2 regions of the Lactobacillus sp. ESL0680 genome follow, and region 1 is predicted to be linked to the other one. Evidence: riboswitches for the same ligand, from Rfam matches in the RefSeq annotation. Region 1 holds a riboswitch; the other holds the start of a gene.
The links. Region 1 has a riboswitch for lysine ahead of OZX58_RS00460 (ABC transporter substrate-binding protein/permease). Riboswitches for the same ligand answer to the same signal wherever they lie in the genome.
Positions count from the first base shown of each region.

Region 2: it holds a riboswitch for lysine, as region 1 does, so the genes downstream of both, lysA (diaminopimelate decarboxylase) here and OZX58_RS00460 (ABC transporter substrate-binding protein/permease) in region 1, are expected to answer to the same signal.

Region 1 is NZ_CP113945.1:85,933-101,641, reverse strand. It holds gene OZX58_RS00505 (hypothetical protein) at 85-375, shown strand; gene OZX58_RS00500 (NAD-dependent protein deacylase) at 821-1,525, shown strand; gene OZX58_RS00495 (methylated-DNA--[protein]-cysteine S-methyltransferase) at 1,573-2,016, shown strand; gene OZX58_RS00490 (TerC family protein) at 2,017-2,811, shown strand; gene OZX58_RS00485 (DUF488 family protein) at 2,806-3,165, opposite strand; gene OZX58_RS00480 (DNA-3-methyladenine glycosylase) at 3,212-3,844, shown strand; gene OZX58_RS00475 (hypothetical protein) at 3,941-5,161, shown strand; gene OZX58_RS00470 (ABC transporter substrate-binding protein/permease) at 5,523-7,133, shown strand; gene OZX58_RS00465 (ArgE/DapE family deacylase) at 7,159-8,316, shown strand; lysine riboswitch at 8,471-8,647, shown strand; gene OZX58_RS00460 (ABC transporter substrate-binding protein/permease) at 8,750-10,369, shown strand; gene OZX58_RS00455 (amino acid ABC transporter ATP-binding protein) at 10,366-11,115, shown strand; gene OZX58_RS00450 (helix-turn-helix domain-containing protein) at 11,171-11,905, opposite strand; gene OZX58_RS00445 (TIGR00266 family protein) at 12,068-12,766, opposite strand; gene OZX58_RS00440 (SLAP domain-containing protein) at 12,965-13,909, shown strand; gene OZX58_RS00435 (SLAP domain-containing protein) at 13,923-15,362, shown strand; gene OZX58_RS00430 (BspA family leucine-rich repeat surface protein) at 15,414-15,709, opposite strand, start outside.
Region 2 is NZ_CP113945.1:1,457,771-1,473,479, forward strand. It holds gene OZX58_RS07060 (multicopper oxidase domain-containing protein) at 228-1,805, shown strand; gene OZX58_RS07065 (C39 family peptidase) at 1,939-2,601, shown strand; gene lepA (translation elongation factor 4) at 2,828-4,615, opposite strand; gene OZX58_RS07075 (TetR/AcrR family transcriptional regulator) at 4,593-5,273, opposite strand; gene OZX58_RS07080 (ABC-F family ATP-binding cassette domain-containing protein) at 5,364-6,908, opposite strand; gene dapF (diaminopimelate epimerase) at 7,427-8,416, opposite strand; gene OZX58_RS07090 (aspartate kinase) at 8,409-9,782, opposite strand; lysine riboswitch at 9,953-10,129, shown strand; gene lysA (diaminopimelate decarboxylase) at 10,207-11,502, shown strand; gene dapD (2,3,4,5-tetrahydropyridine-2,6-dicarboxylate N-acetyltransferase) at 11,521-12,228, shown strand; gene OZX58_RS07105 (N-acetyldiaminopimelate deacetylase) at 12,233-13,387, shown strand; gene dapA (4-hydroxy-tetrahydrodipicolinate synthase) at 13,403-14,320, shown strand; gene dapB (4-hydroxy-tetrahydrodipicolinate reductase) at 14,323-15,090, shown strand; gene OZX58_RS07120 (aminotransferase class I/II-fold pyridoxal phosphate-dependent enzyme) at 15,109-15,709, shown strand, end outside.

The sequences.
Region 1 (15,709 bases):
TTTATATACTATTAAAATATAAAAATGTATGCAGTATATACATGACTGGAGTTGACAATTATAAAAGATAAATATAAAGGAACTATGCGAGAAGCAATTTTAAATCCCAAAGGATATAAATTCGCGTGGTTAATCACGATAATTGTATTACTTGGGATTTTAATTATTCCATGGTTCAAATTGTTTGATTTTAGCGTATCTTTGATTGGAACTTATTTGATGCTTTTAGTAGACCCACTGGCTACTTTCTTTCAAAAGCATCGAATTATTGGTCCTATTGCTATTTTGCTTGCATTCGCTTTAGGAATGATAACTTCAGCTATCCTATTTTTCTATGCCATGTGGGCCTCAGGTAGAGTTGAATTTGTTAAATAAATTTAGACATTGGAGTTATCAATGATTAAAGATAAAGAAACTATGTACGAATTATTATCCCCTAAGGTATATAAATGGGTAAAGATTCTTTCAGTAGTAGAGTTACTTCTAATTTTGATTTGCCCGTGGTTCAAACTATTTAATTTTTCTACGGTAGTTTTGGGACTTTATTTATTAGATATAATGACACATTAACTACGTTCTTTCAAAGAAAGAACATCAATTCCTTCATTGCTATAATTTTAGGACTAGTGATTTCAGCAATAATTTGTATAATCCTATTCTTCTATGCCATGTGGGCCTCAGGTAGAGTGCAGTTTGTCAAATAATATTTGTCTGATTTAAAAACTCAAAAGCTTTAGTCTGCCTTACTAAACTCGTTCATTGGAACCACATTGTAGTAAACTACAGATAGTGAATTGATTTTAAGAAAGGTACAAAACTAATGATTGACCCAAAACAAATAACCGAATTAAAGCACGACATTGACCAAGCCCAACACATCACGTTTCTAACTGGTGCTGGTGTTTCTACCCATTCCGGCATCCCCGACTATCGCTCCAAAAACGGTATTTACGATGGCGTGTCCGAAAGTCCCGAGACCATTTTAAGCGCAGAAACGCTCAACAGTCGGCCTGACTTTTTCTACAAATTTGTCATGGATAACATGTACTTCCCTGATGCCAAGCCTAACGCCATCCACCAAAAAATCGCTGAGCTTTGCAATGAAAAAGGCGACTTGATTACCCAAAACGTTGACCATCTTGATACAAAAGCCGGCAATCAACACGTGACCGAATTTCACGGCAACCTTTACGATATTTACTGCACCAAGTGCCACCAACCTGTTGCTTACGCAGAATATGCCAAAAGCTTCCGCCACGAAAACTGCGGCGGCATCATTCGTCCCGGCATCGTGCTCTATGGTGAAGCCATCAACGGCGATAATTTATCCAAGTCCGTTAACGCCATGCAAAATTCTGACCTAGTAATTATTTCTGGAACAAGCTTCGTTGTTTATCCGTTCGCCCAATTATTGTCTTACCGGCAAAATAACGCCAAAGTTTGGGCAATTAATAAGACCGAAATTCCAGCAGCCGGCATTTCTTCAATTATCGCGGACGCGCTGGACGTTTTTGAACAACTCTAATGCTTTACTACGCCGATTTGACCGTTAACTATATGACGTTTGAGCTAATGGCAAACAAAAACGGTCTAACCTATGTTGGGCAAAAAGACTTGCCAACCTTATCAATCAGTCATTTTTATCCAACGGAAAAGTTATTATATGACCCAGCAAAACTAGCTCCCTACATTCACGAATTAGCCGAATTTTTAACTGGAAGTCGAAAGGAATTTGATTTACCGTTAAGTATCAGCCAAATAGTCACCCCTTGGCAGCACAAAGTGCTTAATCAAGTAAGACAAATTCCTTATGGCCAAACCATTAGTTATCAGGACTTGGCTCAGGCGATTAACCAGCCTAGTGCTGTCCGGGCAGTTGCTCATGCCGTTGCTCTTAATCCAGTATTATTTTTTATTCCCTGTCATCGGGTAATTCACGCTGATGGTACTTATGGGCAATATCGTTTGGGCAAAAACTATAAAAAGCACCTGATTAATTTAGAAAAGAGTTTTTAGATGTCGATTATCAATTCAATTATTAAAATGTACGCGCCGTTTTTCAGTGCCAGCAACTGGCTGCACGTTTTAACCAGCGGTAAGGATTGGATGATTATCCTTACCCTAATTTTAATGGAATGTCTGTTGTCCGTTGACAATGCAGTGGTCCTAGCCGCGCAAACTAAGGCCTTACCTGACAAAAAGCAACAGGAAAAGTCATTATTCTACGGTCTCTGGGGCGCATATATTTTTCGCTTTATTGTTATCGGTATCGGAACTTACCTGATTAATTTTTGGGAGATTAAGTTAGCCGGCAGTTTCTACCTCTTCTATTTGGCAGTTAAGTTTTTCTACGATCAACGCCACCCGCAAAAGGCAGCCGCAAAAGAAAAGGCGGAAGAAGCTAAGCTTAGTAAGCACCAGACCAAAAAAGGCAAACACGTTTTATCCCTTTTCTGGCGCACAGTTATTTCAATTGAAGCAATGGATATCGTCTTCTCCATTGACTCCGTTCTGGCTGCCTTGGCAGTGTCCAGCAATCCGGTAATTGTCTTAATCGGCGGTATGATTGGTATCCTGTGCATGCGGGGCGTAGCCGAAGTTATCATCAAGTTAATGGACATTATCCCCGAATTACAGCCAATGGCCTACATTTTAATTGGGATTATCGCACTTAAATTGTTGCTGTCGCTGCCGCCATTTAATTACGAACTGCCTAATACGGTGTTTGCAATGATTGTCTTTGGCATTCTTCTACTGACAATTGCCTTTCACTTCTGGCGGGTTAAACGCCACGGCCACAAAAAGCTATAGGGATTGCAATACATATTCTTTGAGTACAACCGCTTGGTTGTGCTCTTTATTTTTAGCACCATATAAAAATAAGACGTCTGTTTTAGACAATTGTGTCTTCACTAATGCTAAAAATTGCGGCACCGCAGGATTTGCCTTTAATTCAGTAAGATATTTCTCTTTAAAAGACGCAAACTTCGCATCATCATGATTAAACCATTTGCGCAATTCAGTACTCGGGCCCACTTCCTTGGCCCATTCATCTAAATCAGCCTTAACTTTACTCATTCCGCGCGGCCACAGTCGATCAACCAAAATCCGGTATCCTTCAGGTTGCTGGTGGTTATAAATCCGAACCAATTTAATTTCTGTCATCGTAATTACCTCTTTAATGTTTATCGTGTACTACTAGGAAAGAAACATGGATTATTCAACTTATTTTACTAACAATTCTACCGCCAAAATCACGGCTGACCTAATCGGCCGCCCGTTAACTTACAATGACGGCAACCACTTAATGGGCGGCTATATCGTTGAAGCCGAGGCCTATTTGGGTATTCACGACCGCGCTGCTCATTCCTATAATAACCGCCGCAGTCCAGCTAATGAAGGGCTATATCGCGCTGGCGGCACCATTTATATTTATAGCCAAAGGCAATATTTTTTCTTTGACGTTGCCACCCAAGAATTGGACGAACCACAAGGAATTTTAATTAGGGCAATCGAACCCGCATGGGGCATTGACCAGATGATTATCAATCGCAATGGCAAAGACGGCGTTTTATTAACCAACGGCCCTGCCAAAATGATGCAGGCCTTTGGCATCCATGATAAACATTGGAACCTGCACTTTTTAGCTGATTCGCCGTTTAGCATTGACCTTGATAATGCTCATAAAAGGCATGCAGTTAAAATTATTGCTGGTCCGCGAATTGGGATTAATCAATCCAACCAAGAATGGGCACAGAAGCCTTTGCGTTATTACGTCAGTGGCAATCCTTATGTCTCGCGAATGAAAAAGCGCGATTATGATAAAAATCATGGTTGGGGCTAGGTTTCATTCTTTAATTATTAAAAAATATTTAGCATTATTGAAAATTATTCATATTAAGTTCATAATTATTGAATAATATTTTTACAGGAGCTAAATATGAAAAAAGTACGTAATTCTTCTCTCTTACCAATTATGGCATTGATTTCTAATCTTGGTGACCTAGCTGTCGGCATCGGCGGCTCAATTTTAATCGCGTCTTTTTCGCGGTCAGTTACCGTCAATAGTATCTTTTCCAGCTTAGAATCCTTTGGCGTTATCATCTTGACGCTTTTTGTCGGTTCTACTATGGATCACATCAGTAAGAAGAAAGCCTTACAAGTTACTTATCCCCTACTTGGCTTAATTCTACTAATCCCATTCCTATTTAAAGGCAGATACTTTATTTATGCCTATATTGGCTGCGATATTATAATGACTTTTATTTCTCTCTTTGCTCAATCCGCATATAACGGGGCTACCAAGCGGTTTATTCCTGACGAGCAAGTTGACATGGTAATCGGTAAGAATACCACTTTTGGCAATATTGGCCTAATTTTAAGTTATCTGGCAATTGGCTGTGCATACGTTCTAGCTAGCGAATTTAATGATGGTTCAATTATCTACAAATTTTTGTTGTTAGTTGGCAGTATTTCCTACCTGCTGTTCTTTATCCCCACTAGTTTATTAGATGAAAACTATGACCCAAACCTTGTTGGTCATGACCTAGCAACCAATTCAACTTTAGCCCAAATCAAAAAGATTTACCGGCTAATTAAAGCTAATACTGGTTTGCGCAGTTCAATTATTCTGGCAATCTTTGTTAGTCTTTTGATGGGCTACTTTAATAGTCTAATGGTTTATCTCTGGAGCAGCGTTGATCCCGAATATACCAAGATCGTCTATTTGGTTGTCGATTATGCAGTTGGGACTACCTTGGGCAATCTAGTGTTACGCACCAATTTGAATTTCAAGAAAAGTATGATGTTAATCGCTTTACCTGCTCTATGCCTAATCATCTTTGCCGTTAGCCCCAGCGTTTACAGTTTGAGCATTTGCATTATCGCCGTCATGCTTTCCTGCATCCCCGTCAGCACGTGGATTTCGCGGCTGCGCATTAGACGAACTGCGGTCACAATTCAGTCTGGTCAGGCAAGTTTCATTACCTTTGGTTCTTCTCTTCTTGATGTCTTCTTTGGTACCGTTGTTGCCGGTATTTTTGACTTACTTAAAAAACCACTTTTACTGCCAGCTTTTGTCGCAATAATTACCGTGATTGTCTTCCTAATTTTTGGTAAAGACTTGACTGAATACGAAAAAACTCCCGTTATTAAAAATTAAATATTAATAAATTATTTTTGATAATATAGTTGACAATCAGTAAAATTTAATTTAATATTTTCACCAAGTTAATAATTTCCAATGCAATAGAGGTCGCGATAATTACAAACCTAATCCGAGCACGCGTGATGCGATGACGATTAGCTCAAGAATTACCGCCGAAACCATGAATTTGTCCAGCGCAAGTTCATGGTTGGGCTGCAAGAACATATCTTGCAGACTGTCCCGGTTCGTCCCCGGGGAGCGCTATATGATTTGTTTAAATATGATCACTTGTAACCTCATTGCTATTTAGCAGTGAGGTTTTTATTTACGCTTTTTATTGTATTGGCTTTATTTAAAACAATTTGGAGGTTTTAAAATGAAGTCAAAAACCAGATGGCTAGTTGCGTTATTTGCAGTCGTTTTCACTTTAATTAGTGGCCTTAGCTTGAATAATAATCAAGCTAGTGCTGCTAAAAAAGATGATGGCGTCCTCAAAGTCGCAATGGAAGCCAATTATTCGCCTAACAACTGGACTCAGACCGATAAGTCCAATGGTGCTGTACCCATTGATGGTTCTCACACCTATGCCAATGGCTATGATGTCAAAATAGCCAAAATTATTGGTAAAAAGCTGCACAAAAAAATTGTTGTCATGAAAACCGAATGGGACGGACTATTGCCTGCTCTAACTAGCGGCAAAGCCGACTTAATCATTGCCGGCATGAGTCCTACACCAGAACGGGAAAAGGCCATTAACTTTACTAATCCTTATTGGAGCGGTGTTTTTGTCGTTGTCACTAAGGCTGGCAGCAAATATCTTAATGCTAAAAAGCTAACCGACTTTAAGGGTGCACGTCTTACTGCTCAACAAGGAACGTTCCACTATCAATTAATCAACCAGTTGCCTGGCGCTAAAAAAGAGCCTAACATGAAGGACTTTTCGGCGATGAGGCAAAGTTTAATTTCCGGTACCATTGATGGTTATATTGCCGATTCAACTGAAGCGATTTCCTTCAAGATGGTTGACCCTGACATTAGAGCCATACCGCTTAACCCAATGAAAGGTTTCCACGTCACTAAGGCACAGATGGTTTCCTCAATTGGTGTTGCCAAGACTAACCCGAAACTGCTCAAGCAAGTTAATAAAGTCCTAGCTACAATTTCGAAATCTAAGAGAACTAAGCTAATGACCGAAGCCATTAAGGAGCAGCCAAAAACTGATTCCAAGAAAGGCAAAAACGGTAAAAAGCAAAGTTGGCTCATTTCCATGCTCAAGCAATATGGCGGCATGATTATGAGCGGGATTGGCATGACCTTGCTGCTTGCAGCAGTCGGTACCATTGCCGGGTTCTTCATTGGTCTGTTTGTCGGCATTATTCGCACCATTCCAACACCAACAACTAACGGCAAGAAATGGGCATTAAAGTTTGTCGACTGGCTGTTATCCGTTTATATTGAAATTTTCCGGGGCACGCCAATGATGGTTCAGGCTGCCGTTATCTACTATGGTATCGCTCAGTTCTGGCACATTAATATTGACCGTACCGCGGCTGCTCTAATCATTGTTTCCATTAATACTGGTGCTTACTTAGCTGAAATTATCCGCGGCGGGATTATCTCCACACCGCAAGGCCAATTCGAAGCTGCCAGTGCTTTGGGAATGACCCACAATCAAAGAATGTGGCACATTATTTTGCCGCAAGCCATTAGAAACTGTCTACCGTCAATTACTAACGAGTTTATCGTTAACATTAAGGATACTTCGGTATTGAGCATCATTTCCGTTTCGGAATTGTTCTTCGTCGGTTCAACTATTGCCAGTCAAACTTTCAAGTTCTTCCCAACTTACCTGACAATTTCCGCAATTTACCTGATTTTGACGTTCACAATTACCAGAATCTTCAATTTAATTGAAAAACATCTTGATGGTAGTAAGGACTACAACTTAATGGCTAACCAAGTTCAAGTTGCTACTAGAGACAAATAATTATCTATAAAAGTAAGGGAAAAATATGTTAGATAAACAAAGACAAATTAAGTTATTGCAGGATTTAATCCAAATTGAAACCATTGACGACCACGAAAAAAAGGTCGTTGATTATGTTGTTAAGCTGTTTGCCCCGTTTGGCGATCGCGTCCGCATCACTCGCGTACCCTACCAAGGCGACCGTGAAAGTTGTGTCATTTCAATTGGACCTACCAACGGTAATTTCAAGCTCGGTTTTTCCGGACACATGGATGTCGTTAATCTAGGGAACCGCGAAGCTTGGCGCGACGATCCATTTTCCGGCAAATTATACGATAATGACACCAAAATGTACGGCCGCGGCACGACTGATATGAAGAGCGGCTTAGCCGGAATGATTGCGACCTTGCTATCTTTACTTGAAGATAATGTGCCGTTAACAGGTGAATTGCGGCTGTTAATGTCAGTTGGTGAAGAAACTGGGCAATGGGGCGCTGAAGAACTGACTAAAGAAGGTTTTATCGACGATTTGGACGTTATCGTCATTGGCGAAGACTCCAACCTCGATATTTCTTATTCCAATAACGGCGACATTGACTACACCGTCACCTCCTATGGTAAAGTCGCTCACTCTGCCCAATTGAATGTTCTCAATGCCATTGACAATATGACCGACTTCATTCAATTAGCCAATCAAAAGTTGCGTCATTTACCAAAAATTCATGAAAAATTAGGCCCCGTTCTGCACAACATTACGATGATTTCCGGCGGTGACCAAGTCAACAGTATGCCCGATAAGGTCGTTGCCCGCGGCAATATTCGCATTAACCCGTTCTATACAGTTAAAGACATTCAAACGATTTTAGAAGATGTTATTAATGAAGTTAACCAGATGCCGCAGCACCATTTTGAATTGCAATACGATTATTTGGGCGAAGCTGTCTCTGGTGACGAAAACGATGAATACGTCCAAGCAGCTCAAAAGTTACTTGAAAATATTCTAAAACGCCCAGTTAACTTATTCACCGAGTCAGGAACCACCGATGCATCTAAATTCGTCAATAGTCCGTCAGCACCAACCATGTTTAGCATTGGACCCGGAAATGACAGTTGCCACCAAGTTGACGAGTACGTTGATATTCCCGACTACTTGGCAGCCACTGAATTTTATGAACAATTTGCCAAAAAATACTTAACCAAATAAGTCCAAGAGCTTTATCATTCATTTTCACATCAAGCAGCAGTTTAAATTAACTACTATCTCGCTTCATCTTATATTTCATCATTAATCATCATCAGGCCTTGAGTTGACAAGACGTAATTTTTAGCCTATCATTCTCTCTAAGTTAAATAATTTCCAATGCAATAGAGGTCGCGACAATTACGAACCTAGTCCTAGCGCGCAAACGCAATAATGGCTAGTTAGAAGAATTGCCGCCGAAACAAGAATTTGATTTGCGTCACTTTTTTGTTGGGCTGCAGGAGCATATCTTGCAGACTGTCCCGGTTCGTCCCCGGGGAGCGCTATATGATTTGTCTAAATATGATTAATTGTAACCTCGTTGCGAACGCAGCGAGGTTTTTGGTTTACGCTTTTATTGTGTTGGCTTTATTTAAAACAATTTGGAGGTTTTAAAATGAAGTCAAAAAGTAAATGGTTATCTATTTTCATTGCAATCTTGCTCGGGCTAGCAATCACACTAGGATTGTCTCCGCGAGCTTACGCTAAAGATAATGGTGTCCTCAAAGTCGCAATGGAGGCTAACTACCAGCCATATAACTGGACCCAAACTAATAAAGCCAACGGTGCCGTTCCAATTGACGGTTCCCATACTTTTGCCAACGGTTACGATGTCAAAATCGCAAAAATTATCGGCAAAAAACTGCACCGCAAAGTAGTCGTCTTTAAGACTGAATGGGACGGGCTATTACCTGCCTTGACCAGTGGCAAGGCAGATTTAATTATTGCCGGCATGAGTCCTACTGCTGAGCGTGAGAAGGCAATTAACTTTTCTCAGCCTTACAGACGCAGCACGTTTGTCGTTATTACTAAAGCTAACAGTAAATACGCAAATGCCAAAAGTCTAAGTGACTTTAAGGGTGCCAAATTAACGGGGCAACAAGGAACGTTCCACTACCAATTAATCAGCCAATTAAAGGGCGCTAAGAAGCAACCGGCAATGCGCGACTTCGCGGCAATGCGCCAAAGTTTAATTTCAGGCACGATTGATGGTTACGTTGCCGAAGATACCGAAGCCACATCATTCAAAATGGTTGACCCCGACATCAAGGCAATTCCTGTCAACAAGATGGCAGGCTTCCACGCAACCAAGGAAGAATCAGTAACTTCTATCGGAATTGCCAAGCCTAACAAACAGCTGCTCAAGCAAGTTAACCAAATTCTCGCCACAATTCCTAATTCCAAAAGAACAAAGTTAATGACCGCAGCTATTAAGCAGCAACCTAAAACCGATAATGCTAAAGGTAAAAAGGGCAAACAACAAAACTGGTTTGTCTCCATTTGGCAACAATACGGCGGCATGATTATTAGCGGGATTGGCATGACCTTATTGCTTGCCTCAGTTGGTACTATTGCCGGTTTCTTCATTGGACTATTCGTTGGCGTTATCCGGACTATTCCAACACCAACAACTCGCGGCAAAAGATGGACATTGAAGTTTATTGATTGGTTACTATCAGTTTATATTGAAATTTTCCGGGGCACGCCAATGATGGTTCAAGCTGCTGTTATCTATTATGGTATCGCCCAGTTATGGCACCTGAACATTGACCGAACAATCGCCGCCTTGGTAATTGTTTCCATTAACACTGGTGCTTACCTAGCCGAAATTATCCGCGGTGGGATTATGTCAACGCCAAAAGGGCAATTTGAAGCAGCTAGTGCCTTAGGAATGAGCCATAACCAAAGAATGTGGCACATTATTCTGCCGCAAGCCATCAGAAACTGTCTGCCATCCATTACCAACGAATTTATCGTTAACATCAAGGACACGTCAGTTTTAAGTATTATTTCTGTTTCCGAACTGTTCTTTGTTGGGACTACGATTGCCAGTCAAACGTTCAAGTTCTTCCCAACTTACCTAACAATTTCTGTAATCTACCTAATTCTGACCTTCACGATTACCAGAATTTTTAATTTAATTGAAAAGCACCTTGAAGGCAGTAAAAACTATAATTTAATGGCCAACCAAGTTCAGGTCGGCTCAACCGAAAAGACGGAGGTTAACAAATCATGACGCAAGCAAACGATACGATTTTAAGTTTAAAGCATATTCAAAAATCTTTTGGCACTCACCAAGTATTGAAGGATATTTCATTTGATATTAAAAAGGGCGAAATTGCTACAATTATTGGTCCCTCTGGTGGTGGTAAATCAACCACTTTGCGCTGCATCAACATGCTGGAAGAACCAACAGCTGGTGAAATCGACTTCCATGGTGAAAACGTCTTGGCACCAGGTTATAACCGTAATATCTACCGTGCTAAAGTCGGCATGGTCTTCCAACAGTTTGACTTATTTGAGAACAAAGACGTCTTAGCCAACTGCATGGTTGGCCAAGAACTAGTTTTGAAGCGTTCTAAAGAAGAAGCCCGCAAAGTTGCTGTCGACAACCTGAAAAAGGTCGGCATGGCAGAATACATTAATGCCCGTCCTAAGCAATTGTCCGGTGGTCAACAACAACGGGTCGCAATTGCCCGCGCGATTTCGATGGATCCAGAAATTCTATTATTCGATGAGCCAACTAGTGCCCTTGACCCAGAAATGGTCGGCGAAGTTCTCAGCGTTATGAAGGACCTAGCCACTACTGGATTAACAATGATTATTGTTACTCACGAAATGGCCTTTGCCCGCGACGTTTCCGATCAAGTCTTCTTCATCAGCGACGGCGTCATTGCTGAGCAAGGAAGTCCTGACCAATTGCTTAACCACCCACAAAATGAAAAAACCGCGAAGTTCTTACGTAACTTCCAAAACAGTTAAAAATAAAAGCCTGTCTGTTAATAGACAGGCTTTTATTTTTGATCTTTCTTTTTCATTAATTAAATGGCCACCACGGGAAATTTTTATTCAATCTAGATGCAGGTGCTCCGTCTTTAAACGGCATATAATAATCCAGCATCGTTCCACGCATTTGCATGGGTATTTCACTCTTCTTAACTAAGCGAATTGCATACACATAAGAGCCCTTATGCATCACATACGCCCAGCGGTGCTTTAAGTCGTATTCGCCAGTAGAGAACTTTAGCCACGAACCATGATCGAAAGGATTGTCAGTAACATACGCGTCCACTTTTTGTGGAATTTTAAGCCAAACTTTTTTCTTAGTTTTACCATGCTGCTCAATTCCACGTTCTTTTTTCAATTCAACTTTATCCGGCAAAACAGCATAACCATACTTAATCTCCAAAAATGGATTAAAGCGATCAATCCATTCCACTTGATTTGCTCGATCATAGCCCAAAACACAGAGCCATATCAAAATCACGGCAAAAATACTGCCAATGATTATTAAATAGCGGCGGTATCTCCGCTTATCATTTACATCTGAACTAATTTTCTTAACCATTGCGTTATTGTCTCCTTTCAATAAAGTGTCAAGCGGAACTGCCAACAGATCACTCAGTTCTACCAAAGTGTCCAAATTAGGATAGCTCAATGAATTTTCCCAGCGCGACAGTGTTTGCCTTGTGACATGCAACTTATCTGCCAACTGCTGCTGGGTCAAATTCAATTCTTGCCTTCTTTCACGTAAAACTCGAGCTAATTCCATTTGCACTTTACCTTCCTTTCTAAACAATAACTTAACAAGATATGCCGCAAAAGTAACGCAATTATCATGTTACATCCGCGCCAGAAGCGGCTTAATAGATAAATGTTTTTTAATCAAAAAGAACCAGCTCACGACAAGTTGGTTCTTTTTGACTACAACAATTTATTCGGCTGGTAAAAATTGTCTTACCGAACGAGCCAATTCTTTAAGATTGCTAGTTTGTAAATAAACAACGCCATGACCATAAAAGCTATCAACTAAGCCTTCTCCAGACATAAAACCAAATGACCCACTGGCTGATTCAATTTTATAATCGAGCGAATCTTCCCACGCCAAAACATTATCATTATCAATTTGGAAGTTATTTTCGTCCGTAAGTTCCATTTTGACGATATTACCTGTACCATTAATCAATAATTTGCCCGTTCCCTTGGTATGTAAAATGAAAAAGCCACCGGTTTTGCCAAACACAGCTTTCGATAGGCCCTTTTGTCTGATAGCTTCATAGCCTGTATTTTCATCCGCTGCCAAAAAAGCGCCCGTGTTTAGTCGATATTGGTGCCCTTCAGCCAAAGTCAATTCTTCTATTGCCCCGATCGTGTTAGGAGCTATTCCTACTAATGCGTTATCGCCAGTTGCTTTAACTTCATTAATAATCATGCTTTCTCCTGTGACCTTGCTGCGAGCAACCGAGCGCACTAACCCACCTAAGCCCTTGTGATCGTTAGAATTCATTTTTGCGTGTAATTTTACATTTTGCATATAAGCCATACTGCCACGTTGAATTTTAGCAGTTTCACCATTAGCTAAGGACAATTCAACCAGTGGCGAAAGCCCCTTATTAAAAATTTTGATTTCCATATTATTTTTACTCCTTCAGCCAATATTTTTTGCATTAAATTATATAAAAATATTCATCATTAATTATAACAAAATTGATAGAATAAAAATTAGGCAAATTGATTAGCTAAATGGTCTTAATAGCTATTAAGCTTCTTTACAATGCCACATCAAAGAATTATGCTAACTATAATCAAAATTAAAATATGAGGATGAATTATGAAAAAAAGAAATCATTATTTTTCAATAAAAATCATTGCTGGATTAGCCTTAACACTTATTGGTTACCAATCTACTCAACAGATCACAGCCGCCGAGGAATTAGGTATTGCTGACGAAATTAGTGCTGCCAACCCTGTGGCACAAAAACCAGGGCAAGAAGTTACTATTCCTACAAATACCAACTTAGCCAGCGATACCAATTATGCCAAATTAAGCATTGCCAATTGGCAGTCAATGCCAAACGGGACAGAATTTTCATGGCGTCAAAAGCCATCTACTTTATATAACGGCTTAAGTAAAGGCACAGTCACAGTAGCCTTACCAGACGGAACAAGTAAATCTGTTAGCGTTACTGTTAACATTGCCGGTACTAAACAAGTAAAACTGCATCATGACAGCTATCTTTATGATAAAACGGGACGACAAATTAACGATTTACAGCTTAAAAAGGGATCAATTGCTAATATACTTCAGACGCAAAAGATTAATGGCCATGACTACTATGAGCTTGATGACAATCACTTTTTGCCTGTTACTCCTATCAAAAAAGTTACCAAGCAAATTAAAATCACCAAATCTAAAAAACGCGTGATGCACAGCACATACCTCTATGATGAGAAGGGACATCGCACAAACGGACTAATTTTAAAAGCCGGTTCCCGTGTCAAAATTCACAAAACTGACGAAGATAACAACATTCACATTGCTGCTGGACGCTACTTTTATTTAGTTGGCCAACAACTCTACGTTCCCGTTCGGAACGTTACTGGCTTAGAAACCGAATGGCAAGATAAGCCAATCCCAGTTTATAATTATCATGGTAAACGAGTAGGACAAATTAAGGCACATACTCCCTATCACACATATGGTGATCCGATTAAAGTCAAAGGCAAGCCTTATTACATTGTCGGCAAAGGAAAATTAATTAAAGACTCTATCTAAGATGAGGCACAAAATGAAATTAACGAAAAAACTAAACCTAGTATTAATGACTGCTTTACTTTGCATTAGTCCAATAGTTACTACTATGCCAGCACAAATAACTAGTGCTGCACATATAGAAAAAAACAAATTAGGCTTTATTGGTAGTCCCTACATTTATAAACCAAGTGGCAAACGCTACCGCTACTATAACCAAATCGCCAAGCATCTGTTTACTGATACTGACGGGGATGGGTATAGCTATCTTGACGGTAACGACACGACGCCAATAACTTCTTTTACTGGCAAAACAATTACCATTAAGGGCCAAAAATATTACGAGATTGCCAAAAACGCCTATATTAAGGCAGCTAATGTTCTTACCCTGAACGGTAAAAACATTAAAAAAGGTAAACTAACCCTGAATCATAAATCAAAGCTCTACACTAAAAATGGTCATCAAACTAACAAAGAACTAGCTGCTGACTCAATTATCAGTTATGCTGGCAAAGTTAAAAAGAAGACGACCTGTCCCAAATATTTTTATTATATCGGCACCAATAAATATGCTTACCTGCCAACTAAAAAAATTAACGGTCACGACTATTACGCTCTAAAGAATCACCTTTATGTCAATGCACAAAATGTCGGTACCATTAATGGTGAAATTGCACGCCTTAACGGTGTTACCTATGCCACTGTCACCAAAAGCAGCCGCACACAAACCATTTCTAATGGACTAACAAATCATAAATTAGTTAAAGGACAAAAAATCAAAATTGACATGGCAGTCGCACCTTGGGCAGAAGATTTTGATGGCTATATTTATCATTTACATAACTATCCTAAAGAATATATTGATGAAGGATATATCAAGATTAGAAATGACCTGCCAATCGCTGGTTACAATGACATGGCTTATACTTATTTTAAACCCATTAATGGTAACCAAATTACAACTTACAAAGTAGATGGGTCGACAATAGCTCAAACTCTTACAATCAAAGACAACAATCAACTCACAGTTGACGGTAAGTTCTATCTTTGGGTTGAACACGATCATCAAGCCGAGCTGTTCTACCACATACTGCACTCAGACTCAGATTCCGATCAAACTGCAGATGAAACAATTCCTGATTACAGTAACAGTTTTGTAAAAGCAAGTGACATAAAAATTACCGGTGGTGTTAAACTAGCAAGCCTTAATACTGCTCAAGATGCACAAGCTGATAACGTTATTGCAACAGACGCAAATAAACAAGAGCTGCGACAACTATTTGCAGATGGCCAACAAAATTTAGCAAACGCATATACTGATGCTACATTAAAGCAAAACTACAATAATGCTCTCTCAATTGCCGCAAGTGTTATCCGATCAACTACAGCCAGCCGTGGCGACGTCAAAGAAGCAACTTGGCTGCTTAAAACAACTGAAGATCAATTAAGTGATCTATACTTTGAACCATGGAGTTAAATCCAAAAAAACTAGTAGTCATTAAGACTACTAGTTTTTTATTTTAATATATTATCCATGACTTACAGTCAGTGAGATATTTTTAGGTGCTTGGCGTTTCGGCCCCTTCTTCATCACATATGTTTCTACTGGCCGATGCTTATTAGACTTACGATATAATCGCAATATTTGCTTAACCGTGTATTTTTTCCCACGAGGATGATTGATTGTTCCCTTGCCAACAGCTTGAATGGTCTTGTATCCTTGACCAAATCCCGAATATTTTCTTAACTGGTAATTACCCAATTTTACTGCAAATCTACTAGCAGAACCTGCATCAGTCAATATACTATTATTATTCTGATTAA
Region 2 (15,709 bases), 340 kb from region 1:
TAAGCAAATAAAACGAGTTGTTTAAGACAAAAATACCACTACTTTTAACATATTTTTGTTTCTAATTAAATAACATTTGTTGCCAGTTTTTCTGAAAACTAGTGCCTTTTATAATCTTGGCATAAAATCATGATTTTAACCACTTTACAAGCGTTTTCAGCAAGAGTAAATTTAAGGCGTAATGAAATTTTTTAACTGAAATTTTTTTAACTGAAAGGTAGACGAATATGTCAGATAAAGTTTACACAGATTATTTTTATAATTCAGAAGACTTTGACAGAAATCATGGTATGGGTTACAAAGAACTCACTATCCCTGACAATGTTGAAGCTCAACCATTAATCGTTCCACCAGTATTGGAACCAGATAAAGCTGAAAACAATGATGTTTGGTACACAATTGAGTCACAAGAAGGCGACTTCCAATTCTTGCCAGGCAAGAAGACCCACACTTGGGGCTACAACTTTCCAGTTCTTGGTAAGACTATGGTCTTAACTCGCGGACAACACGTTCACGTAACTTTGAAGAACAGCTTGCCAGAATTAACTACTTACCACTGGCATGGTATGGAAGTTTCTGGACCAGGTAACGATGGTGCTTGTCACTCACCAGTTTACCCAGGCGAAGAAAAGCACATTGACTTCGTTGTTAACCAACCTGCTGCTCTTACTTGGCTGCACGCTCACCCATGTCCATCAACTGCTTCACAAGTTTGGATGGGGCTTGCAATGGGTGTCGTTGTTACTGACGCTAACGAAGCTGAATTACCAATTCCTAAGACTTATGGTAAGGACGAATTCCCAATTATTTTGCAGGACCGGACTTTCCACGAAGATAACCAATTTGACTACAAGGCCGACTACAATTCAATGGGTGTTTACGGTGATAACCCAGTAATTAACGGTGTTATTAAGCCTTACGTTGATGTTACTACGCAAAAAGTACGTTTAATCTTCTTAGGTGGTTCTAACCGTCGTGAATGGAGATTACACTTCGACAACGATTTAGTTATGACCCAAATCGCTGGTGACGACTCATTCTTAGAGCATCCAGTTAAGATGACTAAGGTCTTAATTGGGCCAGGTGAACGTCAACAAGTAGTTGTTGACTTCAGCGACTACAAAGACGGTGACGTTGTCAACCTTTACACTGATGACTTCAAGTTAGTTGAATTTAGAATTCATCAATATGAAAAAGATGACAGTGTCATTCCTGATACTCTATTTACACCACATGATCCAGTTGTAAATCCAAACGCACCAATTCCTCATGTTACTATGGACAACCACAACGAAATTAACGGTAAGTTGTTCTCCATGGAAAGAATTGACATGAAGCAAAACTTAATGGACGCTGAATACTGGGACGTAACTAACACCAATGATAAGACTCATGGTATGTTACACCCATTCCACGTTCACGGTGCTCACTTCTTAGTAGTATCACGTAATGGTCACGAACCATACCCTAACGAACGTGGCGTTTACAAGGACACCATCGAAGTTGCTCCTAAAGAAACTGTCCGCATCAAGCTTTACTTCCAAAACACTGGTGTCTTCATGTACCACTGCCACATCATCGAACACGAAGATGCTGGTATGATGGCTCAAATTCAAATTGTTGATCCAAAAGATCCAGACAAGAAGTATCATTTGATGGATATGAAGACTTTGAACACAGCATTAGCCGAAGAAAAAGGTGTGCCAATGGACGAAGTATTCTGCCCAGGAATGGACGTTGAAGGAATGCCTGTTAAGGGTGTAGATCACACGATGGACGCATTTTCAGGTGCAAGTCATCACTAATCTGACCTTCAATTAATAACCAAAAAAGCACTCATTAAGTTGAGCGCTTTTTTGGTTATGGATAGTTTTTTATGATTAAATAGCATTTATGAAGAACAAAAAGTCATTCGCTAAATATTTATCTTTATTAATAATGCTCCTACTTCTTGGAGCAATTATTTTTGCCTTTAATTCCAAAAGTTGGCGTAATCAATATGCCTGGCTAACCCTAAAGTCTGAACAAAAACTGGACGTACCACTTGAAAACCAGTATCCTGACCTTCCTAATGGTTGTGAAGTCACCTCTTTAAGTATGCTGCTAAACTACTATGGCATCAAAGTTACTAAGCTGGACCTCTCCCAAAATATTGCCCACGTTGCTTCATTTACTGATAACGGCCAATATCGCGGCAATCCCCATAAGGGCTTCGTCGGCTATATGAGCCAGACCAATGCCGGGTGGTGCGTTTATAATGAACCACTAGAGCAAGTAGCCCGAAAATATACTAACCGTATTCAAAATTTTACGGGGCATGACTTTATTCAAGTAATGAGATTGGTCTCAACTGGTCATCCTGTCATGATTATTACCACAACCAACTTTAACCATGTCGGTGACATGCAAACTTGGAAAACAGCTCAAGGCAACGTTCACGTTACACCATCATCGCACGCCTGTGTTATTACCGGCTTTAACAAAAGGGCGCGAATTATTTTCGTTAATGATCCCTTTGGTCATAAGAACGAGAAAATTCCGTGGGCTAATTTAGAGCGGAGCTATAACCAGCAGGGCAAGCAGGCTTTATACATCAAATAAACAAAAAGAGCAGGTTCAATTAAGAACTTGCTCTTTTTAATCGAGGCTATTTTTCACAAAAACAGTTGGCTACTTCTGTTCACATCAGGTAGACCAAACACCAGTACTTCCCGTACCTGTCAGTTAAGACGGGTGTCCTCGTAACAAAATTACGCATCTCGCGTTTTTTTGTCGGCTCGTATTATTCATTATACTCAGATTATGAATTAGCGCAACTGACAAATTTTTACAGTTCCAAAATCACATTAAATACTTCCTGCGGTAATTTAACTTCTCCTTGAGCTGCCCGCCTTTTATTTAAACTTTGGCGTCTTAATAGTGCTGCCTTTTTAGAGACACTCCGCTGATTACCGTCAACCGCAGCATTTTTGCGCAGTGGCGGTACGTCAACTCGGGCAATTGCTTTGCCTTCAACGATTGCTTGAACTGGTGTTGGATAAAGCCGCCGCGGCACCGTATACTTCAATTCCTTGACCAATTTTTGCGTCATTTGCGGTGCATCCATGCGGTGAACAACAAATGAAAGCGAGTCAACCGGAGCGTAGTTAATATCCACCTCAATCTTAACTAGGTCTGCATCCTCATAGTCCAAGAACTCCGTATTAAGTGTGGCATAGCCATGCGACACCGACTTTAATTCAGAAAAGAAATGGTATGCTACTTCCGACAACGGCATCTTAACTGTCACCAAAATTTGCGCTTCATCATTATCTAAGTCCAGCAGCGTCCCCTTATGTTGCTCTGTTAATTTTAAAATTGCATTTAGCGTCTCACTAGGCGTCATAATTTCGGCCTTGATAAACGGCTCTGTCACATGGTCAATCAGACCAAAAGCCGGATATTGCGCCGGATTATTGATTTTCATTTCTTGACCATTCTTTAAGTAGACAAAGTATGTTACGTTCGGTGCCGTCGTTAAGACATCAATGCCATACTCATCCTGCAGACGTTCGCGAATAATTTCTAAATGAAAGGTCCCTAAAAAGCCGCAACGAAAACCTTGTCCTAATGCTTCTGAACGCTCCTCCACAAATGAAAAGGACGTGTCATTTAAACTCAGTTTATTAAGTGCCTGCTTCAACGCTGGAAAATCATTATTTTTAGGATAAATACCGGCAAAAACCAACTGTTTAGCCGGTTCATACCCTGGCAATGCCTCTTTAGTCGGATCTATCTTAGTTGTAATAGTATCACCAACCCGAATTTTTTTCGGGTCCTTGATGCCAGTGACAATATAGCCAACTTCACCAGCCTGTAATCCTTTTTGAGTTTGCATATTAGGTGTCAGCACCCCAATATCTTTAGGACGAAATGACATCTTTGCCTGCATTAACTGTAAGTCACTTGCGGCAGATAATTGCCCGTCAATTAGGCGCACATCAATAATTACTCCTTGGTAAGCATCATAGACTGAATCAAAGACCAATGCCTTAAGCGGCGCCTGATTGTTTCCTTTGGGCGCAGGAATTCGAGTTCTAATTGCTTCAAGTAATTCGGGAACTCCCTGCCCAGTTTTAGCAGAAATCAATAGCGTCTGCTCCGGCGTAAAGGACTTATCTAACTCCAGTAACTGCTGCTGCGTGCGGACAACATCAGCTGAAGCAATATCCACCTTGTTAATCACCGGAATTAACGCCAAATTGTTCTTCTTAGCAATGCGATAATTCGCAATCGTTTGCGCCTGAATACCTTGGGTTGCATCAACTAATAGCAGTGCCCCTTCAGTAGCTGCCAGACTCTTAGCAACTTCATAATTAAAATCCACATGGCCAGGAGTATCAATCAAATTGTATTCATATTCCTGACCGTCTTGTGCCTGGTAAAAGTTACGTACCGTTCTTGCCTTAACGGTAACACCATGCTCTTGTTCAACTTCCATATCATCCAACATTTGGTCACTAAATTCACGTTCACTGACCGTTTTAGTTAACGCCATAATTTGGTCGGCCAAAGTCGACTTACCATGATCGATGTGGGCAATAATGGCAAAATTACGAATTTGTGCTTGTTTCATTATCTGTTTGTTCCTTAAAAAATCCTGTTAAATAATATCGCATCTGAGCTTCGGCTTCCCCTACTAAATCAATCGTAAAGTCTGGATAAGTCAAGGCAACCTCTTGATGATTAAAACTAGCCAGCGAAGACATATTCATTAAGCCGCTGATAATTGCACTTTGAATAATGAATAAATGACTAAATTGTCCCTGCGTTAATAACTGATTGCTCTTCACTGCCAATAACTCCCCAAGTTCATGACTAAGTGCATACAGCTCATTGCGGCGCTTAATCGTCTCCGCCATGTTCGCCTTACCTTCTAAGACCGGGCCACGAATCGCATTTAACCTGACCAGTTCCGCATGGTTATTAATTAATGCTCGTGTAGAACTAATCATCAGGTCAATGAATTGAGCTTGAGTTACCTCTGGCTGCTGCTTAACCTGCTCGATAATTTTAGTGAAAAACACGCAATAATCTTCCAGCAGGATACTCATAAATAAGTCTTCCTTAGTCGCAAAATAATTAAAAATTGTGCCCTTAGCTACTCCAGCTGTATCAGCAATTTGTTTCATCGTAATTTGGGTATAACTTTGCTTAGCAAAAAGCTGCATCGCTACCTGCATAATTAATTCGCGTTTAGCCTGCTTTTGCTGCGTTGTATGAATATTTGGCATTTTTTCACCTCAGTTTAAAAGTATTATTACGCAAAAATGACCAAAGGTCAATTTTAATTAATAAAAAAGATCAGTTACCTGATCTTTCGTCTATTTGTTCATCGTTTCAATGTCAATTGTCTTATCTACCCAGTTGCCTTCAAAGAAATCGCGCTCGTGACTAACGATAACTACCCCACCAGGGAAATTAACAATTGCCTTGCGCAACGCGTCTTTAGTATCGCGATCTAAATGGTTGGTTGGCTCATCTAAGAACAGCAAGTTAGCCGGCTCAAACTGCATCTTCGCCAGCTTAACTTTTTCCTGCTCACCACCAGATAACTTCTTCAACGGACTCATTGCCTGCTGCGCCGTTACACCCATGCGTGCTAACGCACCACGCAATTCCTTCGGCTTTTGCCGTTCAAACTCTTCCTGCAAATATTGCAGCGGCGTCATATTATTGTTTGGCCAAGTTAAATCCTGCTTAAAATAAGCTAATTTGGCGGTTGTAGATAATTCAAAATTACCAAAAATCGGCTTTAATTGTCCTAACAGGGTTTTCAGCAAGGTCGACTTACCAATTCCGTTAAAACCAGTAATTGCCACCTTCTCATTGCCGCCAACTGAAAAGTTAAATGCCTCTTTAACTAGCGCGTGGTCATAGCCAATTACCAAATCTTGGGTCTGCAGTAATAAGTTAGACGCGGTTGCCACATAAGGAAAGTCAAAGCGCGCACGTCGGTTAGATTTCGGCGGTGTCAAAACATCCATGTGAGCTAATTGCCGTTCACGTGACTTGGCACTCTTAGAACGAGTTCCCGCCTTATTTTTACGGATATAAGCTTCTGTTTTGGCAATTTTACGCTGCTGGTTAGCGTAAGCCTTGAGATAAGTTTCGCGGTTAGCTTCTTTTTGCCGCATTGCTTGCTTCAAAGTTCCCGTATAACGCGTAATGGTGCCGACATCAACATCAATAATACAGTTGGTAATCCGGCCCAAAAAGTCGTAATCGTGGCTGACTACAATAAACGCACCAGTGAAGTCATTCAAGTAGTCGACTAACCAATCAATGTGTGACACATCAAGATAGTTAGTTGGCTCATCGAGCAATAATACATCCGGATTTTGCAGTAATAATTTAGCCAAAATAATTTTGGAACGCTGACCACCAGAAAGTTGGGCCACATCATGATCGTAACCTAATTCTGCTAAGCCCAAACCTGACGCAACACGTTCAATTTCGGTATCAATCCCGTAAAAATTATTTTCTTCTAAGTAAGTTTGAACTTTACCAGCCTTTTCTAATAGCTCGTCGTTGCCACTTTCAGCATATTTAGCGTAAAATCCGTTTAATTCGTCTTCTTTTTGATATAGTGCAGCAAATGCCGTGCGCAAAAAGCCGCGGATTGTTTCCCCCGGCGTTAACTTGGCATACTGGTCAAGATAGCCGACATCAACTTTGTTCTGCCACTTAACCTGACCTTCATCCGGCAGCATCTCGCCCGTCAAAATCTTAATTAAGGTTGATTTACCAACCCCATTTTGTCCCGTGACCCCCATGTGATCCTCTTTATTAAGGACAAAATTTGCATCCTCGTACAAGGTTTTATCCACAAAACTTTGGCCAAGATTTTTAACCGTTAGTAAACTCATCGTCCATCCCTTTCGAACTAAAACAACTCGTTCTAGTATATAATAAAGTCGCACTTTTAGCTCGAACAAAAAGCTGACCGCTGTTATTTGCTTACCCCAGCACAAAAAATATGATTATCATTGCGCCACTTTATGATAATTAATATTTTTACAATTTAGTATTGAATATAGCAATAAATTATGCTTTAATTAACTACAACAAACAAAGTATCAATATTAATTATAATATTTTTGAACCTTTAATTTATCAGTCTGATAGCTTTTGCAATCAAGACACTGATAATCATAGATTTAGTCACCTGCTAGATTAAACACCTAGCAGGATTGAGCAAATATATGCTCTATTCATTAAATCACTTACAGAAAACGTGCTAGGCTTTTAGCCTAGCATATTTTCTTTTGAAATCTTTTAATTAAATAAATTACTAAACTAATAAATCCCCAATTATAAACTTGATTGTAATTGCGGATTTTTGTCTGCCTAAAAAGCACTCACAACAAAAATTCGCTAAAGTCTTTTACATATTTTTGAAAGTAGACACAAATTTCAAGTATGCTTCCTGTTCATCAGTTTCAACTACACTAATCTGTTGCTGGTCAAATTCTCCCTCATGTAAGCATTCCTCAGGAAGGTATATTTGGTGAGTAACCGTTGCATTACCAATTAGTTCAACCCAGTAATTATCAGTATCCGCGTGAATTTTTGTCTTGACCAAGCCGCCCGGATTATAAACCGTCAGTAATTCGTCGGCAGCTACCTGCTTGGGATAGGTCAAGTGTCCCGCCAAGCTGGTCGCCGACATTCCCGTTCCACAAGCGTTGGTAAAACCGACACCGCGTTCGTATGTTTCCACAAATAATTTGTTAGGAGCTAAAATTTGCGCAAAGCTAACATTCACCCCATCGGGAAAATATTGGTTGGGGTGATTTAGTTTCTGCCCCAACTGCCCCAACATTTCATGAGCTTCATGAATATCTGACACAAAACTAATTAAGTGTGGATTAGGTACTGCTAACGCTGTAAATTTTAAACAATCAGAAAAAGCCGGAATGGATTGATTAATAATTTTAGTGAAAGCTAAATTATGCCAGCCGACATCATTCGCCGCAAACGAAACCGGCGCAATCTCAACACTAAAAGCCGGTACACCAGAAGCCAAATCCGGATATTGCTGCACACGTAAATTCGCAGCAGCCGTCTGCACCAAAAACTCGCGCTGATGAAATTTGCTGGCTAAATATCGCGCAACTGTGCGCAAGCCATTGCCGCACATCAATGCCTGTGAACCGTCCTTGTTAAAAATGCGCATTTGCGCAACAGCTGCTGGCGTGGTCGCGGGTTCAACCACTAATAAGCCATCGCTGCCGCCAAGCAGCCCTGTTTGCTCATCCGTCAATTTAATTGCCAAATTCTGTAATTCTGCAGTTGTCAGCGGCTTAACTAATTTAGTTTGATCTAGCAAAAAGAAGCTGTTTTGCGAGCCATGAACTTTTTCTATATTAATCATTTATTTTTGCTCCCTGTGTGAAAAAATTGTTGTAGATTTGTCTAACCGCTGCTGGAGCATCCTTGCGTTTAGTTCCCAGCATAATTGAAATCCGTGACGCACCCTGATTAATCATGTGAACACCAATGTTTTGTGCCGCCAGCGGTTCAATAATTTTGGCCATTACGCCAACTTTATTGCGCATTCCTTCGCCGACTACCATGATAATCGCATAATCATCAATCCACTCTAAACTATCTGGCTTCAGCTGCGTCCGAATTTCTTGGCACATCTTTTCGCGAACGCCAGCGGTAAACTGCCGATCATCAAAAATCACGGTCAGGTCATCAATCCCTGATGGCATATGTTCGTAAGAAATATGGTACTTATAAAAAATCTGCAACAGCTTCAGGGTAAAGCCGACCTCTTTGTTTAACAAATAACGGTGTAAGTACAGTGCTGAGAAGTGCGTTGCAGTTGCTACTCCCGTAATTACGTTCAGCGCATGAAAATCCTTTGCCGGAACAATCATTGTCCCTTTAAGATTAGGGTGATTGGTATTTTTGACGTTAATCGGCACGTTACCAGCTATCGCCGGCAAAATTGCTTCATCGTGAAAAACTGAAAACCCGGCATATGATAACTCCCGCATTTCCCGATAAGTCATTTTGCTGATTGCCTTTGGGTGCCTGACAATTGCTGGATTAGCCGAATAAATCGCATCAACATCAGTAAAGTTCTCATACACCCTGGCATGAAAGCCGCGAGCTAAAACAGCACCAGTGATATCCGAACCCCCACGCGAAAATGTGGCGATTTGTCCCTTCTTTGTTAGACCATAAAAGCCTGGCACAACCAAATAGCCGCTCGGCAGATGATATTTAGCCAAATTGTCATAAGTTTCCGGCACAATCATGGCATCTTGTGGATTAGCCGTTACTTCAATACCTAATTCGCCACTACCTGCAAAATGGGCATTTAAGTTTAATTGTTGCAATATTAACGTTAATATGTGTGCATTTAATATTTCACCATGCGCCTTGAATTCTGCTAATAAATAGTTATTATTTAGATATTCTTTTTTTGGTAAATTTAATAAAATTTGCTTTAGTACCGCCATTTTTTCAGTTGAAACAGAAAAATAACTGCCAATTTCCTCATAGCGCTGCCAAATCTGCTGCTGAATAGCAGTCAAACTCTGATTAGTAATAGTTTTATGTGCATAATCGATTAACAAATCCGTGATTTTACAATCAGTTTTATCCCGCTTACCAGGAGCTGAAGTCACAATGATTTTGCGCTCTGGGTCCGTTGTAATAATTTTAATAATTTTTTCAAAATGTGGGCCGTCTGCTAATGAACTGCCACCAAACTTAACTACTTTCATTTTGGGTCAAATCCTTTTTATAAAAAATCTAATCTGTCTTTTCGCGAGTTTAGGTGCAATTCTAGCATTTATTTTTTTATCTGCAAGGAAAATATTTTTTTCAGCTTGCAAAGCATTTTAATTTTTAAATTAAAATCATTGACATTATTCTCAAAAAAATATAATATTTATGCAATCGAAGAGGTTGCAGTGACCATCAGTAAATTAGTCGAGTTTTGCTAAAACTATGACGCTAATTAAAAGGGGAAGCTGCCGAAGCGTTAATTCACAAGCAGGAATTATCAGCTGGGCCATGGCCAAATAAGTCATGGACTGTCGTAGAAAATCTACGGAGCGCTTCCGACAATTTGATACCAGATATTAATTCGGTTCTTTTGTTTCAGCGCAAACAAAAGAACCTTTTTTGTTAGCTAATTTTGGAGGAATCAACTTGGTTACCGTTAATTCACAAGGACATTTATCAATTGGTGGTTGCGATGCAATCGATCTCGCTAGCGATTTCGGTACACCGCTGTACGTTTACGATGTCAGCCTAATTAGGCAGCAATTACAACAATTTCATAAAGCATTCAAACAAGCCGGCGTTAAATACGCAATTAGTTATGCCAGTAAGGCTTTTTCAATTAGGGCCATCGACCAAGTTATTGCCCAAGAAGACGGTCACTTAGACGTTGTTTCGGCTGGTGAATTAATGACCGCTGTTCAAGCTAATTTCCCAATGGAAAATGTCAGCTTTCATGGCAACAACAAGTCACTTGCGGAATTGCAGTTAGCCCTCGACAATCATGTTGGCACGATTATCGTTGATAATTTCCACGAATTGGAATTATTAAACAAACTGCTTCCTGAGCAGAAGCAGTCAGTCAATATCATGCTGCGAATCGCGCCCGGTATTTCAGCACATACCCACCGCTACATTCAAACTGGTCAAGTTGACAGTAAGTTCGGCTTCGACGTCCAGTCAGGTCAAGCAGAACAAGCATTGCAGTTAGTCTTACAAAATCCTAAACTGAACTTACGCGGCTACCACGCCCATATCGGTTCGCAGATTATGGCAGTTACAGGCTTTACCGCCCTAGTTCAAAAAATGGTGCAGCTTGCAGCCATGTGGCAGGAAAAATACCATTATCAGCCGCAAGTTTTAAATTTTGGCGGTGGATTTGGCATCAAATACACTAATCAGGACCAGCCTTTAACGCCACAAGAATTTGTTGACAGTATGGTGCAAACACTAAGAAAAGAAATTGCCCAGACTAATTTAACGCTGCCAGAAGTTTGGATTGAACCCGGCCGCTCCATTGTTGGCGAAGCCGGCTACAGCCTCTATACAATCGGCGCCCGCAAAAATATTCCTGGCATTCGCACTTACGTTAGCGTCGATGGCGGCATGGGCGATAATATCCGTCCTGCCCTTTACCAGGCTGATTATCAGGCAGTCTTAGCTGCTAATCCCCAAGCAAGGTCAGTTGAAACCGTGACAATTGCCGGCCGCTATTGTGAATCTGGCGACATCTTAGCAAAAGACCAACAACTGCCTTTAAGCGCGCCTGGTGATATTTTAGCAATTTTGGCAACAGGAGCTTACGGCTACTCGATGGCTTCCAATTACAACCGCGTCGGTCGTCCCGCCGTTGTTTTCGCCGAAAACGGACACGCCAAATTAGTCGTTAAGCGCGAAACTCTTGCCGATTTAACCAGATTAGACCTGAATTATCTTTAAGTAACACGAGGAAAAGCCATGAAGCAAACTGCACAAGAAATTATTAATTTTATTAGCAACGCCCCCAAAAAGACACCCGTTAAGGTTTATTTACAGGGCAATTTGGCAAATCTAGCTGTCCCTGAAAATATTGAGGCATTTTTAGATGACAAAATCGGAATTCTGTTCGGTGATTGGGCAGATGTTCAAAAATTTTTAACCAAGAACACAGCACAAATCACCCACTACCATGTTGAAAATGATGCGCGCAATTCCGCCGTGCCGTTACTTGACTATACGCAACTTGATGCCCGGATTGAACCCGGTGCGATTATTCGCGACCACGTCAAAATCGGCAAGCAGGCCGTGATTATGATGGGCGCCGTAATTAACATCGGCGCAGAAATCGGTGCCGGCACCATGATTGACATGGGAACCGTGATTGGCGGTCGGGCAATTATCGGTCAAAACGTACACGTTGGTGCTAATGCCGTTGTGGCAGGAGTAATTGAGCCGGCTTCAGCTAAGCCTGTCAGAATTGGCGACAACGTCTTAATTGGTGCAGGTGCCGCAATTTTAGAAGGTATTGAAGTTGGTGAAGGTGCCGTAATTGGTGCAGGTGCAGTTGTGACAAAAGACGTTGCGCCTAAGACAGTTGTTGCCGGCGTCCCAGCCAAAGTAATCAAGCAGGTTGATACCAAGACTAAAAGTAAAACTGGCCTAGAAGCCAGTTTGCGAAAGCTGTGATGACATGACTGAATTTATCGAACAGAAGTTAGTCAGAATTAGACGCCAGCTCCACCAAATTCCCGAACTGGCATTAAAAGAAACAGCAACGCAGAAATTATTGCTGCAATTAATTAGCGAATTGCCGCAGCAATTTTTAACAATTAAGACTTTCCCCGAATTACCAACGGCAATTATGGTGCACGTCAAAGGGAAACATGCTAACAAGACGATCGGTTACCGGGCAGACATTGACGGCTTGCCCGTTACTGAACAAAATAACCTGCCGTATCAATCACAACATCACGGTGTTATGCATGCCTGCGGTCACGATTTACACATGACGATTGCCCTTGGCGCTTTAAGCTACTTTGCTAATCACCAGCCGCAAGATAATTTGGTCTTCTTCTTCCAGCCAGCCGAAGAAAGTGAGAGTGGCGCCAAAATCGCTTATGACCAGCAGCTTTTCAGCGGTAAATTTGCCGTAGACGAAATTTACGCATTGCACGACACCCCGCAATTACCAGTGGGAACCATTGGAACTAGACAAGGCACCCTGTTTGCCGGAACAACCGAGGTCAACGTTGACTTTATCGGGCAAGATGGTCACGCCGCCTACCCGCAAAATGCTAATGACATGATTGTTGCTGCTGCGCAATTTATCACTCAAGTACAAACCATTATTTCGCGAAGTATTGACCCACTAAAGGCTGGTGTCATTACTTTAGGCAAAATGACCGCTGGCAGTGTCCGTAATGCCATTGCTGGCAATGCCCATATCGAAGGCACAATTCGCGGTTTAACTCAAGACATGATTGTTCTAATTAAACAGCGCTTGCGTGAAGTCGCTGCCGGCATAGCCACAAGCTACGGCGCGGATATCAAGATTAACTTTAACCAAGGCGGTTATTTTCCAGTTGAAAATGACCCAAGCTTAACCGCAGATTTGATTAATTATCTTAAACAAGCACCCCAAATCAACTTTGTCGAAACTGAACCGGCAATGACCGGTGAGGATTTTGGTTATTTAACTAATCATATCCCGGGGGCAATGTTCTGGTTAGGTGTCGGTGAACATGGCTCCCTGCACTCAGCAAATTTTAACCCTAATGAGCGAGCAATCCCAATTGGCGTGCAAACCGTAACTGGCTTTTTAAAAAGACGAATGCAGCACAATTAATAGAAAGGATTAACAATGTTATTACAAGATGCAGAAATTTTAACAGCTATCGTCACCCCGTTTAACGATGATGACACGATTAATTATTCAGGGCTCGAGGAACTGGTCAATTACTTATTAGACCACGGCAGCCAAGGCTTCGTTGTTGGCGGCACCACTGGTGAAGTCGCCACCTTATCTAATGAAGAAAAGTTGGAACTTTACCAAAAATTTGTTGAAATTACAGGCAATCGTGTGCCCGTAATCGTTGGTACTGGCTCTAATAACACGCAAGCTACGATTGAATTGAGCAGACAGGTCAGTCAGATAGAAGGACTGGCGGCACAATTAGTGGTCGTTCCCTACTACAACAAGCCTAATCAGCGAGGAATGATTGCCCACTTTACCGCAGTTGCAGCCCATTCACCGCTGCCAATCATTATCTACAACATCCCCGGACGTACTGGTGTCACAATGAGCAACGCTACTATTTTGGAATTAGCTAAAAATCCCCAAATCATTGGTGTTAAGCAATGCACTACTGTTGAAGACTTGGAATACTTGGTTGAACATGCACCCGATGACTTTTTGGTTTTCAGCGGTGAAGATGCACAAAGCTTGGCGGCTAAAACCGTCGGTGCTCAAGGAATAATTTCCGTTGCTTCTCACCTTTATGGCGACCAAATGAAACAAATGTACCAAGCGCTAGCTGCCGGTAACATTGCCGAAGCTGGAGCTTGGCAGCGTAAGTTAACACCGAAAATGGCAGCCTTGTTCATGTTTCCGTCACCATCCGGCGTTAAAGCTACACTAAATGCTCAAGGCTTCCATACTGGCGGCTGCCGTTTGCCAATCGCTAACTTAAATGACGATGAACAAAAGCAACTCGCCCGTGCACTCGGACTGCCAAACGATAATTTAAGTCAACCGATCAGATTACAGTTAGGAGATTAAGCATGATTAAAGTTTTAATTGCTGGCTTCAATGGGGCAATGGGACAGCGAGCTGTCAAGCTAGTACAAAAATTGCCAAACTATCAACTAGCAGCAGTCCTATCGCCTCACCTAAATAGCCTTGATCCAAGTGACTATCATTTAGACCAAAGTACCGCAGTTTTTACCAAGCTGGCAGATATTACTGGGCAATACGACATCTGGCTTGACTTCACTACTCCCAGTGCCGTTTACACCAATACCAAATTCGCAATTGATCACCAGATCAGACCCGTTATTGGCACCTCAGGATTAACTGATAGCCAAACTACCAAGCTGCAGACCTTGGCTAAGCAACTCAAAGTTGGCGGTATTATTGCCCCCAACTTCGGCTTGTCAGCAGTCTTATTAATGAAATTTGCTAAAATGGCAGCGGCATATTTCCCTAATGCAGAAATTATTGAAATGCACCATGCCGACAAAAAAGACGCACCATCGGGAACGGCAATCAAAACTGCCCAAGAAATTGCCCAAAATCGGGATCCTCAAACAACTGCCGCCTTTAACGACAACCCCGCACGCGGCGGCGATTATTACGGCGTACCAATTCACGCGGTCCGCTTACCCGGTTATGTTGCCCACGAACAGGTTTTGTTTGGTGGTGCGGGGGAAGCTTTAACTATCAGACAGGACTCATTTGACCGCAATTCATTTATGTCCGGCGTCGAACTCGCCCTAAAGCAAGTTCTGCAGCTCGATGAACTGATTGTTGGTCTTGAAAACTTAATTTAATCTGAAGGAGTATATTTTATGCCAGAACTAGCTGCTAACTTAGAAGCAATTGCCAATCAGCGTTTACTAACCACAACGCCATCAGCCATTCGCAAATTTGACCAAGAGATTTCTGGGATTCCCGGAATTATTAAATTAACTGTGGGCGAACCTGACCTAGATACACCAGAACATGTCAAACAAGCCGCGATTGCCAGCATCAACAATAACGAGTCACATTACGGCCGCCAAATGGGTGATCTTAGATTATGTCGCGCAGTTAGTGAATATCTAAAACGCAAACAGAATTTAACCTATGACCCTGAAACAGAAGTAACTGTTACCGTTGGAGCTACTGAAGCCATTGCGACCACGATTGTTTCGCTCTTTAACGCCGGCAATGAAGTCATCGTTCCCACGCCTACTTTCGCGCTTTACTTTTCACTGCTGCACCTATTTGGCGTTAAGGCAGTTACTATCAATACGGCTGAAGATGATTTTTTATTGCAGCCAGAGAAATTAGCGCAAACTTTGGCAGCACATCCTAATGCCAAGGGCATCATCCTGAATTATCCCAATAATCCAACCGGCCGTGAATATCCCGAGAGTTTAATCAAAAAATTGGCCGCTATCTTAGAAA